DNA from 3 places in the Mesorhizobium opportunistum WSM2075 genome. Region 3 is predicted to be linked to each of the others. Evidence: predicted binding sites of a transcription regulator. Region 3 holds the regulator's gene; each other region holds the start of a gene.
What was found. Region 3 encodes LexA, which represses DNA repair genes until DNA is damaged. Its sites were predicted from a motif close to TGTTCNNNNTGTGTTCNG; they were not measured.
Positions count from the first base shown of each region.

Region 1: MESOP_RS03005 (DNA recombination protein RmuC) is a predicted target of LexA. The motif match lies at 1,697-1,714, and genes of this name have one in related genera.
Region 2: MESOP_RS17710 (ATP-dependent helicase) is a predicted target of LexA. The motif match lies at 1,512-1,529, and genes of this name have one in related genera.

Region 1 is NC_015675.1:647,893-652,071, forward strand. It holds gene MESOP_RS03000 (GFA family protein) at 1-371, shown strand, start outside; gene MESOP_RS03005 (DNA recombination protein RmuC) at 393-1,664, opposite strand; gene def (peptide deformylase) at 1,768-2,298, shown strand; gene fmt (methionyl-tRNA formyltransferase) at 2,302-3,255, shown strand; gene MESOP_RS03020 (GNAT family N-acetyltransferase) at 3,252-3,758, shown strand; gene truA (tRNA pseudouridine(38-40) synthase TruA) at 3,782-4,179, shown strand, end outside.
Region 2 is NC_015675.1:3,691,784-3,695,962, reverse strand. It holds gene MESOP_RS17715 (glucose/quinate/shikimate family membrane-bound PQQ-dependent dehydrogenase) at 1-1,310, opposite strand, end outside; gene MESOP_RS17710 (ATP-dependent helicase) at 1,572-4,179, shown strand, end outside.
Region 3 is NC_015675.1:4,393,207-4,397,385, forward strand. It holds gene MESOP_RS21150 (ComEC/Rec2 family competence protein) at 1-2,125, shown strand, start outside; gene lexA (transcriptional repressor LexA) at 2,119-2,871, opposite strand; gene MESOP_RS21160 (pyridoxal-phosphate dependent enzyme) at 3,247-4,179, opposite strand, start outside.

The sequences.
Region 1 (4,179 bases), 3.1 Mb from region 3:
TCACCTATGAAGCGGAGGTCGACCCGGAAAAGACCTCTATCTGCCATTGCACGGATTGCCAGCAGCTGACCGGCACCGCCTTTCGCGTGACGGTTCCGGCGCCGGAAAACAACTACCGGATCACGCGGGGCACCCCGAAAATCTACATCAAGACCGTGGCGAGCGGCGCCAAGCGCGTCCAGGCCTTTTGCGCAGACTGCGGCTCGCACCTTTACGCCACGTCGGTCGGCGATGGTCCGAAGGTCTATGGAATTCGGGCGGGGACCGCGCGGCAACGTCAGGATCTGGTTCCGACACTGCAGAAATGGCACCGCTCGGCGCTGCACTGGCTGCCTGAATTTCAGGGCATGACCACGGTGGAGGAGCAGTAGCGCCGGGTCCGGCGCTGCGCCTCAATCGTCGCCTTCGACGACCCTCAGCCTGAGCTGCCCGGTCTTCGAATCGGCGACGCGGGGGCCTGCATCGGCCTTCGCGGCCGGTGCGCGTGAGGCTCCGTCCGGGCCGGCATCGCCGTCTGGCTGCGCGCCGAATTCCAGCGCCTCGATCTTCTGGCCGCGCTTGGTGACCTTCGATGTCGAGACCAGGATATCGTCGATGTCCTTGGCCGACTGGCCGAAATGGACCTGCAATTTGCGCACCCGCTCGTCGACCCGCGCGACATCCTCCATCAGCCGGATCACCTCGCCCTGGATCAGATGCGCCTGTTCGCGCATGCGGGCGTCCTTGAGGATGGCCTGGATGACCTGGATCGACAGCATCAGCAGCGACGGCGAAACGATAACGACGCGCGCCCGATGCGCCTTGTGGACAATCGCCTCGAAATTCTCGTGGATCTCGGCGAACACCGATTCCGACGGCACGAACATGAAGGCGGTGTCCTGCGTCTCGCCCTGGATCAGGTATTTTTCCGAGATGTCGCGGACATGGATCTCGATGTCGCGGCGGAAGGCCTGGGCGGCGACCTTCTGCAGGTCGGCGCCATCGGCGGCACGGATGGCGTTCCATGCCTCCAGCGGAAACTTGGCGTCGATCGCCAGCGACGGCGCGCCATTCGGCATTTTCACCAGGCAATCGGGCCGGCTGCCGTTCGACAGCGTTGCCTGGAACTCGTAAGCGCCATGCGGCAGGCCGTCGGCGACGATGGCCTCCATGCGCGACTGGCCGAAGGCGCCGCGCGTCTGCTTGTTGGAGAGGATCGCCTGCAACTGCACGACCTGGCCGGCGAGCGACTGGATGTTGCCCTGCGCGGTGTCGATGACCGCCAGCCGCTCCTGCAGCTTCGCCAGGCTCTCATGCGTGGATTTGGTCTGTTCGGTCATGGTCTGGCCGATGCGGCCGGTCATGGCGTCGAGGCGCTGGCCGATCGATTGCGTCAGCTCTGCCTGGCGCGCGCCGAACACTTCGGCGATGGCGCCCATGCGGCCCTGCATCTCGGCCTGGGATTGCAGAATGCCGGCCATCCGCGCTTCGGCGTCGCGAGCATGGTCGGCGGCTTCGGCAGCCGCCACGGCGCGCGCCTTGGCCGACCGCCACAGCGCGACGACAAGCGCCACGAACAGGCCAAGAAACAGCAATGCGCCGAAAGCCAGCGCGTGGCCAAGCGTGATCGTGGAGGCGCCAAGCCGTGCCACGGGCTCCGAAAGGATGGTGCTCAGGTCATTCATGTGGACAGCATAGCCGATTCGGCCCGACGACACAGATCAAAACGTGAACGAGGCTCAGACGCCCCGGTTGACGCTCTTCGCTGGACGTCTTACGTGGAACGCCATGCCGATCAAGCCGCTCATCATCCTTCCCGACCCCATCCTGCGCCAGGTTTCCAAGCCGGTGGAACGCGTCGACGCGCCGTTGCGCGGATTAGCCGACGACATGCTGGCCACCATGTATGACGCGCCAGGCATCGGGCTGGCCGCGATCCAGATCGGCGAACCCCTGCGCATGCTGGTGATCGATCTCGCCAAGGAAGACGAGACGCCGGCGCCGCATGTCTTCATCAATCCGGAAATCCTGGAAAGCGCCGACGCCCGCTCGGTCTACGAGGAAGGCTGCCTATCCATCCCCGACTATTACGCCGAAGTCGAACGCCCCGCTTCGGTGCGCGTAAAATACCTCGATCGCGACGGCAAGCTGCAGGAGATGGAGGCCGAGGGGCTGATGGCGACCTGCCTGCAGCACGAGATCGACCACCTCAACGGCGTGCTGTTCATCGACCACATCTCGAAGCTGAAGCGCGACATGGTGGTGAAGAAGTTCAAGAAGCTCGCCAAGGACAAGGCGCCGGGCAAACTGGTGGGATAGGGAATGCCCCTTCGCGTCATCTTCATGGGCACGCCTGAGTTTTCGGTGCCGACGTTGCGCGCGCTTGCCGAAGCGGGACACCAGATTGCAGCCGTCTATACCCAGCCGCCGCGCGCCGCCGGACGGCGCGGGCTGGAACTGACGCCGTCGCCGGTGCAGCGCGAGGCTGAGCGGCTGGGCGTCGAGGTGCGCATGCCCGTATCGCTGAAAGGCGAAGCCGAGCAGGCCGCTTTGCATGCCCTGGGGGCGGATATCGCGGTGGTCGTCGCCTATGGGTTGCTATTGCCGAAGGCGGTCCTCGACGCGCCCCGGCTCGGCTGCATCAACGGCCATGCGTCACTGTTGCCGCGGTGGCGGGGCGCGGCTCCCATCCAGCGCGCCATCATGGCGGGCGACCTGGAAACCGGCATGATGGTGATGCGCATGGAAGAGGGCCTGGACACCGGGCCGGTGGGACTGGTTGAAAAATGCGCCATCGAACCCGATATGACGGCCGGCGATCTGCATGATCGGTTGATGAGCATCGGTGCTGCCCTGATGGTGGAAGCGCTGGCGCGGCTGGAAGAGAGCACCCTGAGATTTACCACACAGGCCGTGGATGGGGTGACTTACGCCAGAAAAATCGATAAATCCGAGACGCATGTGGACTGGACGCGGCCGGCGGCCGAGGTCCACAACACCATTCGCGGCCTGTCGCCCTTTCCCGGCGCCTGGTCCGAGATTGACATTGGCGGCCGCCCGGAGCGGCTGAAACTGCTTCGCTCGACGCTGTCCGAAGGCCTGCCGCTTTCGGATGATTTGGGCGAGTCGGGAGGCATTCTCGATGACCGGCTGACGGTAGCCTGCGGAACAGGCGCGGTCAGGCTGGTCGAAGTTCAACGCGCGGGCGGAAGGCCTGCTGCCGCGCCGGAATTCCTGCGCGGGGCCAAGATCGAAAAAGGAATGAAGTTCTCATGAGCATGATGTCGATACGCGCGGCGACGCCGCGGGATCGCGAGGCCATTCGCGACGTCGAGGAACACGCTTTCGGCCAGCAGGCGGAAGCCGGGCTGGTCGATGCGCTGGTGACCGGCGGCGATGCCGTCGTCGAACTGGTGGCGGAGGAAGATGGGCAAGTGGTCGGCCACATCCTGTTTTCCCGGCTGTTCGTCCAAAATGGCGGCAAGAGCTTCGCCGCCGTGGCGCTCGCGCCGCTGGCGGTGGAGCCCTCCTTCCATGGCAGCGGCATTGGCGGCGCGCTGATCCGCGAGGCGCATATCCGCCTCAAGGATACCGGCGAGACGCTGGCCGTGGTGCTGGGCGATCCGGCCTATTACGGCCGTTTCGGCTATAGCCATACGCGGGCCGAAAAGTTCGAGAGCGAATACCAGGGCGAAGCGCTGCAGGCGCTGGCCTGGGGCGACGCTCCGGAAACCGGCAGTCTGATCTATGCTTCCGCCTTCACCGCTCTCGCCGCCTAGGCGAAAGCGTATAGCTGCCCGGCATGCCGCGTTTTCGCCTCGACATCGAATATGACGGCAGCCTTTTCGCCGGCTGGCAGCACCAGGCCGATCAGCCTTCGGTGCAGCAGGCGATCGAAGAGGCGATCGAAAAATTCTGCGGCGAGGCGGTGCGACTGCGCGCCGCCGGCCGCACCGATGCGGGCGTGCACGCCACGGCTCAGGTCGCACATGTCGACCTCGTCAAGGCATGGCCTGGCGACAAGGTGCGCGATGCCGTCAACGCCCATCTGCAGGCGGCGGGCGCACGCGTTGTCATCCTCAAGGCAGGCGTCGTCCCCGACGATTTCGACGCCCGATTCTCGGCCACCGGCCGCCACTATCTCTACCGCATCCTCAACCGACGCGCGCCCTCGGCGCTGGAGAAGGGCAAGGTGTGGTG
Region 2 (4,179 bases), 700 kb from region 3:
CCGGTGTTGAGGTCGAGCGCGGTGATCGAGGAGGAGAACTTCTCGACATTGTCGCTGCGGCCCATGCCGAGTTGGTCCGGCGTCTGGTTGCCGAGCGGCACATAGAGCAGGCCGAGCTTCTCGTCGGCGCTCGGCGTCGACCACATGTTGGGCGAGTTGGCGGTGTAGGTCTGGCCGGGCGCCAGCGGCGTCGTCTGGTCCGGATTGCCGGAATCCCAGTTCCACAGCAATTTGCCGGTGGCGGCATCATAGGCGCGGATGACGCCGGACGGCTCCTGCGTCGAATAATTGTCGTTGACCGCGCCGCCGACGATGATCTTGCCGCCCGCGATCAGCGGCGCCGAAGTCGAGTAATAATAGCCCGACTTCGGGTACGGCATCCCTGTCAGAAGGTTGAGCGTGCCGCCCTCGGCGAAGGCGGGGCAGACCTGCCCGTTGGCGGCGTCGAGCGCGATCAGCCGCGCATCCGAGGTCGGCAGGTAGACGCGCGTGGCGCAGGGTTGCCCGGCAGCGCCTGCGGCATCGGCATAATAGGATACGCCACGGCAGGTCTGGTGCTGGCGATCCTTGTCGAGCTTGATCTTGGGATCGTAGCGCCATTTTTCCTTGCCGGTCGCCGCATCGACCGCGATGGCAAAATTGTGCGGCGTGCAGATGTAGAGCGTGTCGCCGACTTTCAGCGGCGTGACCTGATAGGTGGTCTCGCCAACATCGTCAGGCCCCTTTACGTCGCCGGTCCGGTAGGTCCAGGCTGGCTTCAGGTTGGCGACATTGTCCGGCGTGATCTGGTCGAGCGGGGAATAGCGCTGGCCGAATTGCGTGCGGCCGTAATAGTGCCACTCGCCGGCCGGCACATCGCCGCCAAGATTGGCGTTGGGGGTCACCTTATCGGTGTCGAGCGCGCCGGCGATGTCCTTGGGGTCCGTGGTCATCGAATAGCCGGCCACCGCCAGCGACGCCAGCACCGCCAGGATCAGCGGTGCGCGCCCGTCGGGACCGGCAAGCCCCCGCCTCGCCCACGGCGTCAGCAGCCACAGCGCCACCAGCACGATGATGCCGCCGCGCGGGCCGAGTTCCCACCAGTCGAAGCCGATTTCCCAGACCGCCCAGGCCAGCGTGCCGATCACGATCGCCGCATAGAGCCACAGTGCCGTGGAGCGGCGCCGGTAGAGCAGCCAAGCGGCGATCAGGAAGGCGAGACCGGCGATGATGTAATACCAACTGCCGCCCAGCGAAGCCAACCAGATGCCGCCGGCGCCAAGCGCCAGGCCAAGCAGAAAAAGAACGAGGGAGGTGATGGTGACAGCCAAGATGATACTCCTTCGACTGTTCGCGCTGCGGCGCGGCCATGGGCAACCCGGCATTGCGTTGCCGCCCGGAACACAACTTTCCTCCGCCCGCCCCGCCTGTCAAGCTTGAGCCATGCGGCGTGATAGGGGCTGTCTCCCCTGCTGCAAACGCTGGGCAGGCCGATCGTCCGCTGGCTAGGCGGCCGGATAAGCCACTTTACCGGGAACAAAACGTAGACACTTCTGGTCTTTCCCTCCCGAATCACTACATTCGGGGGGAAGATGTCCGGCTTTTCCGAAGACATGCCCTTTTTCGACGAACCCAATGCGCGGCCCACGGCCCCGTCGGGCATTGCCGCGCGCGCCATGGCCGCCCGCGGCGGCCAGAACAACGCGCCCGACTATCTCAAGGGTTTGAATCCCGAACAGCGGCTGGCGGTGGAAACCACCGAAGGCCCGGTTCTGGTGCTGGCCGGCGCCGGCACCGGCAAGACCCGCGTGCTGACCACCCGCATCGCCCACATCCTCGCCACCGGCAAAGCCTTCCCGTCGCAGATCCTTGCGGTGACCTTCACCAACAAGGCCGCGCGCGAGATGAAGCAGCGCATCGGCATCCTGATCGGCGAAGGCAATGTCGAGGGCATGCCGTGGCTCGGCACCTTCCACTCGATCGGCGTGAAACTGCTGCGCCGCCACGCCGAGCTTGCCGGCCTGAGATCCGACTTCACCATCCTCGACACCGACGACGTCGTGCGGCTGATCAAGCAGCTGATCCAGGCCGAGGGTCTGGACGACAAGCGCTGGCCGGCCAAGCAGTTCGCCCAGATGATCGACGGCTGGAAGAACAAGGGCCAAGGTCCGGCCGACATCGCCGAGGGCGACGCGCGCAGCTTTGCCAACGGCAAGGGCCGTGAGCTCTACAAGGCCTACCAGGAACGCCTGCAGACGCTGAACGCCTGCGATTTCGGCGATCTTCTGTGCCATCCGATCCGCATCTTCCGCGCCAATCCGGACGTGCTGAAGGACTACCACAGGCGCTTCAAATACATCCTCGTCGACGAATACCAGGACACCAACACCGCCCAGTACATGTGGCTGCGGCTCTTGGCGCAGCGGCCGCAATCCTCCCCCCTCGAGGGGGAGGTGCCCGCGAAGCGGGCGGAGGGGGTCGCCCCAGAAGGCACCGCTGCAGCGTCGCGCACTGCCGCGAGGACCCCACCCGACCGGGCTTCGCCCGGCCACCCTCCCCTCAAGGGGGAGGGAAATCCGCGTCCGGCCACCGTCAACATCTGCTGCGTCGGCGACGACGATCAATCGATCTATGGCTGGCGCGGCGCCGAGGTCGACAACATCCTGCGCTTCGACAAGGATTTTCCCGGCGCCACCATCATCAGGCTGGAGCGCAACTACCGCTCCACCGCGCACATCCTGGGCGCTGCCTCCCATCTCATCGCCTACAATGAGGGCCGCTTCGGCAAGACGCTGTTCACCGATCGCAACGATCCCGAGGACGGCAAGGTCAACGTCCACGCCGCCTGGGATTCCGAGGAGGAAGCGCGTGCCATCGGCGAGACCATCGAGGCCTACCAGCGCCAGAAGCACAATCTGAACGACATGGCGATCCTTGTCCGCGCGTCCTTCCAGATGCGCGCTTTCGAGGATCGCTTCATCACGCTCGGCCTCAACTACCGCGTCATCGGCGGTCCGCGTTTCTACGAGCGCATGGAAATCCGCGACGCGCTGGCCTTCTTCCGCGTCGTCGCCAACGGCGGCGACGACCTCGCCTTCGAGCGCATCGTCAACGTGCCCAAGCGCGGGCTGGGTGAAGCCACCATCCGCCAGATCCACGACACGGCGCGGGCGCTGCGCATCCCGATGCTGGAGGCTGCCGCCAACCTCGCCGAAAGCGACGAGCTGAAGCCGAAACCGCGCGCCGCGCTGCGCGAGGTCGCCGCCAATTTCGAACGCTGGCAGAAGGCGCTGGAAACCACGCCGCATACCGAACTCGCCGAGACAATTCTCGAAGAGAGCGGCTACACCGACATGTGGAAGAACGACCGCTCGGCCGAAGCCCCCGGCCGGCTTGAGAACCTCAAGGAACTGGTCCGCTCGATGGAGGAGTACGAGTCGCTGCGCTCCTTCCTCGAACATGTCGCGCTGGTCATGGATGCCGAGCAGAATGCCGGGCTCGACGCCGTCTCGATCATGACGCTGCATTCGGCCAAGGGCCTCGAATTCGAGACCGTCTTCCTGCCCGGCTGGGAGGAAGGCCTGTTCCCGCACCAGCGCGCGCTCGACGAAGGCGGCCGTTCAGGGCTGGAGGAAGAGCGGCGGCTGGCCTATGTCGGGCTGACGCGGGCCAAGAAGAACCTGCATATCTGGTTCGTCTCCAACCGCCTCATCCACGGCCTCTGGCAATCGACCATCCCGTCGCGCTTCCTCGAGGAACTGCCGAACTCCCATGTCGAGGTCGCCGAAGCCGGCAATTCCTATGGCGGCTACGGCAATCCCTATGGCGGCGGCTCGTTCGCATCGGGCCGTGGCGGCGGCCAGGGACCAGGAAGACAGAACCCGTACGGCGCCTCGCGCTTCGACAATGTCGGTGCCAACACCGAAAAATCCGGCGCCTTCTCAAACACCTATTCGACGCCGGGCTGGCAGCGCGCGCAGGCCAACCGCACCGAGGCGACCGACCGCAACTGGGGCACGCGCTCCGGCCATCAGGTCGAGCGCATCGGCTATGGCGAGACCGACAGTGGCTACGGCGCCGGCCGCACCTCGATCAAGGGCCGTACCATCGACGGCGAACTGGTCGCCAAATCCGTCTCCGACACGCCATCCGCCTTCAGCGTCGGCGACCGCGTCTTCCATCAGAAATTCGGCAACGGCA
Region 3 (4,179 bases):
GCTGACGGTCGAACCGGACTTCGCCAGGCCTGTCGCGGTGGTCGTCCTCATGGGCTTCCTGGCGATTGTCTCGCGCTCGTGGCCGAAAACCCATCTGTTCCTGATGGCGGCATTGCTGTGCGCGCTTGGCTTGCTCGCCGCCAAGGTCGAGACGTGGCGCACGGGAACCCGGATGCTGGGCTCGGAAATCTCGACGCAACTGAGCGGCCGCGTGGTCTCGATCGAAGAGATGGAGACCGGCCGCATCCGGCTGACCATCGACGTGACATCGACCGCTCGGCCGAAACTGCGCTACGCGCCGGAAAGGGTCCGGCTTTCGGCACGCAAGATACCGCCGGAAATGACCGCCGGCTCCCTAATCACGGGCTACGCCAAACTGTTGCCGCCAACCGGTCCGGTGCGGCCGGAGAGCTACGATTTCTCCTTCGACAGCTATTTCGCCGGCATTGGCGGCAGCGGGTTCTTTCTCGGCAATCCAAAAGTCGTTGCGGCCGATGACGGTGGCATGCCGCTGTCGGCCCGCCTTTCCTCAGGGATAGAAAACGCCCGCGAAGCCATCGCCGACCATATCAGGGGCAGCGTCGGCGGCGCCGAAGGCGAGATCGCGGCGGCGCTGATCGTCGGCGTGCGCGCCGGCATCCCCGACGAAATCAACGAAGCGATGCGGCGCACCGGCATCTATCACATCATCTCCATTTCGGGACTGCACATGGCGCTGGTCGCCGGAACCATCATGGGGCTGCTGCGCGGCGCCTTCGCGCTGTTCCCGGACTTTTCCGCGCGCCGGCCGGTGAAGAAATACGCGGCCGCGGCCGCACTTTTGTCGATCGCCGCCTATCTCGTCATCTCCGGCGTCGTCGTCGCCGCCGAGCGCAGCTTCATCATGCTGGCGGTGATGCTGATTGCCGTCCTGTTCGATCGCGCGGCTCTGACCATGCGCAATCTGGCGATCTCGGCGATCGCCGTCATCCTGGTTTCCCCGCATGAGGTGGTCGGCCCGAGCTTCCAGATGTCGTTCGCCGCGACCGCGGCCCTGGTCGGCGCCTATGCCGGCTGGGCGGATCACCGGGCGGGAAAAACGAGGCCACCGCCGCCGAAGCGATCCTTGCCCGGTTTCCTGACCCGAAAATTCCTGCTGGCGACAGGCGGATTGGCCATGACCTCGATTATCGCCGGCAGCGCCACGGCGCTGTTTGCCATCTGGCATTTCCAGCGGGTGTCGCCGCTCAGCCTGTTCGCCAATCTGGCCGTCATGCCGATCGTGTCGGTGGTGATGTTCCTGGCCGTTGCCAGCGCGCTGCTGATGCCGTTCGGACTGGATGCGCCATCCCTTTACCTGATGGGCAAGGGCCTGACCGCGATGATCGCCATTTCGGCGTGGATATCAGAACGCTCTCCGGTCGATGCGGTCGGGCTCATCTCACAGCAATCCGTGCTGCTGGTGACGATTGCCCTGGTCATCGCGACGATGGCGACGACGTGGCTGCGGCTTGCAGCGCTTCCATTCGCGCTCGCCGGCTTGCTGGCGGTGTCCGACACGCGCACGCCGGATGTGCTGGTCTCGGAAGACGCGCGGCTGGTCGCGCTGCCGATCGGCGGTGGCGAACTCGCGGTCAGCCGGGCCCGGCCGAACGAATTCACGGTCGACAACTGGAAACGCGCGCTGACGTCCGAAACCATCATCCCGCCAGAGATGTTCGACAAGGCGGATGGACAATTCGATATTGCCGATGCCGTCAATCTCCCGCCGGGAGCGCCGTTCTATTGCACAGACGGTGTCTGTCTCGCCAGGCACCCGTCCGGTGCGATCATAGCGCATGTCGAAGACCGCAAGGATACCTGGAAGGCCTGTGGCTTCGCCGACCTGATCATCGTCAATGACGCGACAGCCTACGATGCCTGCCACAATCCGCTGGTTCTCGTCGTTACCAAACGGCAGCTCGCCCGCAAGGGCAGTGCGGCCATCTTCTTCGACCGCCAATCGGCCACCGGTCCGCCAACCATCAGCTTCGCGGTGGACAGCCCGTATCGGCCCTGGCACGCGCAGCGAAAGTTTTCGCGCGAGGCGAGAGGCCTGGAGCCCTATCGCAAACCTGACAAGCCAAGTGCCGTGCCGGCTCAGTAGCGCCTGATCAGCCCAACCAGCTTGCCCTGCACCTTGACCCTGTCCGGCCCGAAGATGCGCGTCTCGTAGGCCGGATTGGCGGCTTCAAGCGCAATCGAAGCACCCTTGCGGCGGAACCGCTTCAGGGTCGCTTCCTCCTCGTCGACCAGCGCCACGACGATCTCGCCCGGGCTCGCCGTATCGGCGTTGCGGATAATGACCGTGTCGCCATCGAAGATGCCGGCCTCGATCATCGAGTCGCCCTTGACTTCCAGCGCATAGTGCTCGCCGCCCATGATCATGTCCGGCGGCACCGAGATGGTATGCGTCTGATGCTGGATGGCATCGATGGGCACACCGGCGGCGATGCGACCCATGACCGGGATGGACACCGCTGGAACCGCATCGTCGTCGTTGCCAGCAGCGGCAAAGCGCGACGGTGCCGGCTTGATCTGGCGGCCGAGGCTGCCCTGACCGAGACCGCCTTGGCCGAGACTCCCCTGGATGACGCTTGGCGAGAACTTCTTTGCCGCGTTGAGGCCCGGCGCGATCGAATCCGGCAGCCGCAGCACTTCCAGCGCACGCGCCCGGTTGGGCAGCCGGCGAATGAAGCCGCGTTCCTCCAGCGCCGTGATCAAGCGATGGATCCCTGATTTGGAGGCGAGGTCGAGCGCCTCTTTCATCTCGTCGAAGGAGGGCGGAATACCGCTTTCCTTGAGCCGTTCATGAATGAACATCAAGAGTTCATGTTGCTTGCGTGTCAGCATGGCGGCCCCCAAGGCATCTGGACAAGGGTTTTGATCCAGAATGGTTCTGATCCAGAATCGAAAAACAAACCCAGAACAAACACTATCTGTTCCAGTTGTGTTCTGCAACCGTTTAAAGTTTAGTGAATTTGGTAAGAGAGCCGAAATCATTTGCGGCCCGGACAGGCCGGAAATCGGGGTTTTTCGCCCGTTGCCGCCCGTCGCCCGCATTGAAATGTTTGGTTAATAGCCTGTGGCCTGTCTTGCGACATGGCTCGGCATCAGCCGACGGCAGAGCCCGTCGAGGCCGATTTCGGCGCTTGCGATCGGCTTGCCTGCCGTGAACGAAACGAAATCAAAACGCCAACAATCGCCGGTTCGGAAGCAGGTACGGGATCAGGCTGGCGGGATCGCACCGGCCAGCACCTGCGCATAGAATTCCGCATCGATATTGCCGCCGGAGATGACGCAGACGACGTTGCCGGTCGCCCGCTCACTGCTGAGAGCCGCGGCCAGCGAGGCGGCGCCCGCGCCCTCGGCGACGACCTTGGCCTTCGAGAACAGGAGCCGCATGGCCTCCGTCACCTGTTGCAGGCTGACGGCGATGGCACCGTCGATGAGCTGGTTCGCCAACGGCCATAGCTCGGGGATCAGGGAGGGACCGCCAATGCTCTTGATGAAGGAGGGCCGTGTCTCGATCTCGACAATACGTCCGGCCGCCAGTGCGGCGGTGACCGGCGCCGCGTTCTCGTCCTCGACGGCAAAGACCCTCGCCTGCGGACGAAGGGCCTTGAGCGCACTTGCAACGCCGGTCGTCATGCCGCCGCCGCCATATGGCGTCAGCACGAAATCGACCTCCGGCAGATCCTCGACAATCTCGAGGCCGATGGTGCCGTTGCCAGCCAACACCGCCTGATCGGTGACGGGATTGATGAGAAGTTCGTCAATGTCGGGCCGCTCGATCGCGGTGATGTAGCGCCACCAGGTCTCGTGGGAGACAAAGCGCACCTCGCCGCCAAGACGGCGGACACCGTCGATCTTGGTCTGCGGCGCGCCGGCATACATGTAGGCGGCCATCGGAACGCCAAGAGCCCGTGCCGCCCAGGCCAACCCATAGGCCATGTTGCCCGAACTGACGGTCGCAACACCGTGCCTGAGTTCATCGGCGTCACGACAAAGCAAGGTATTGAGCGCCGGCCTGAGCTTGAAGGCGCCGATCGGCGACAGGGTCTCGAGCTTGAGGAATATCCGCTGGTCGGCACGGCCAAGATCGAGGCGCAGCAGCGGGGTGCGCGGCAGCCAGGCGGCCAGCCGATCGCGGGCTTCGGC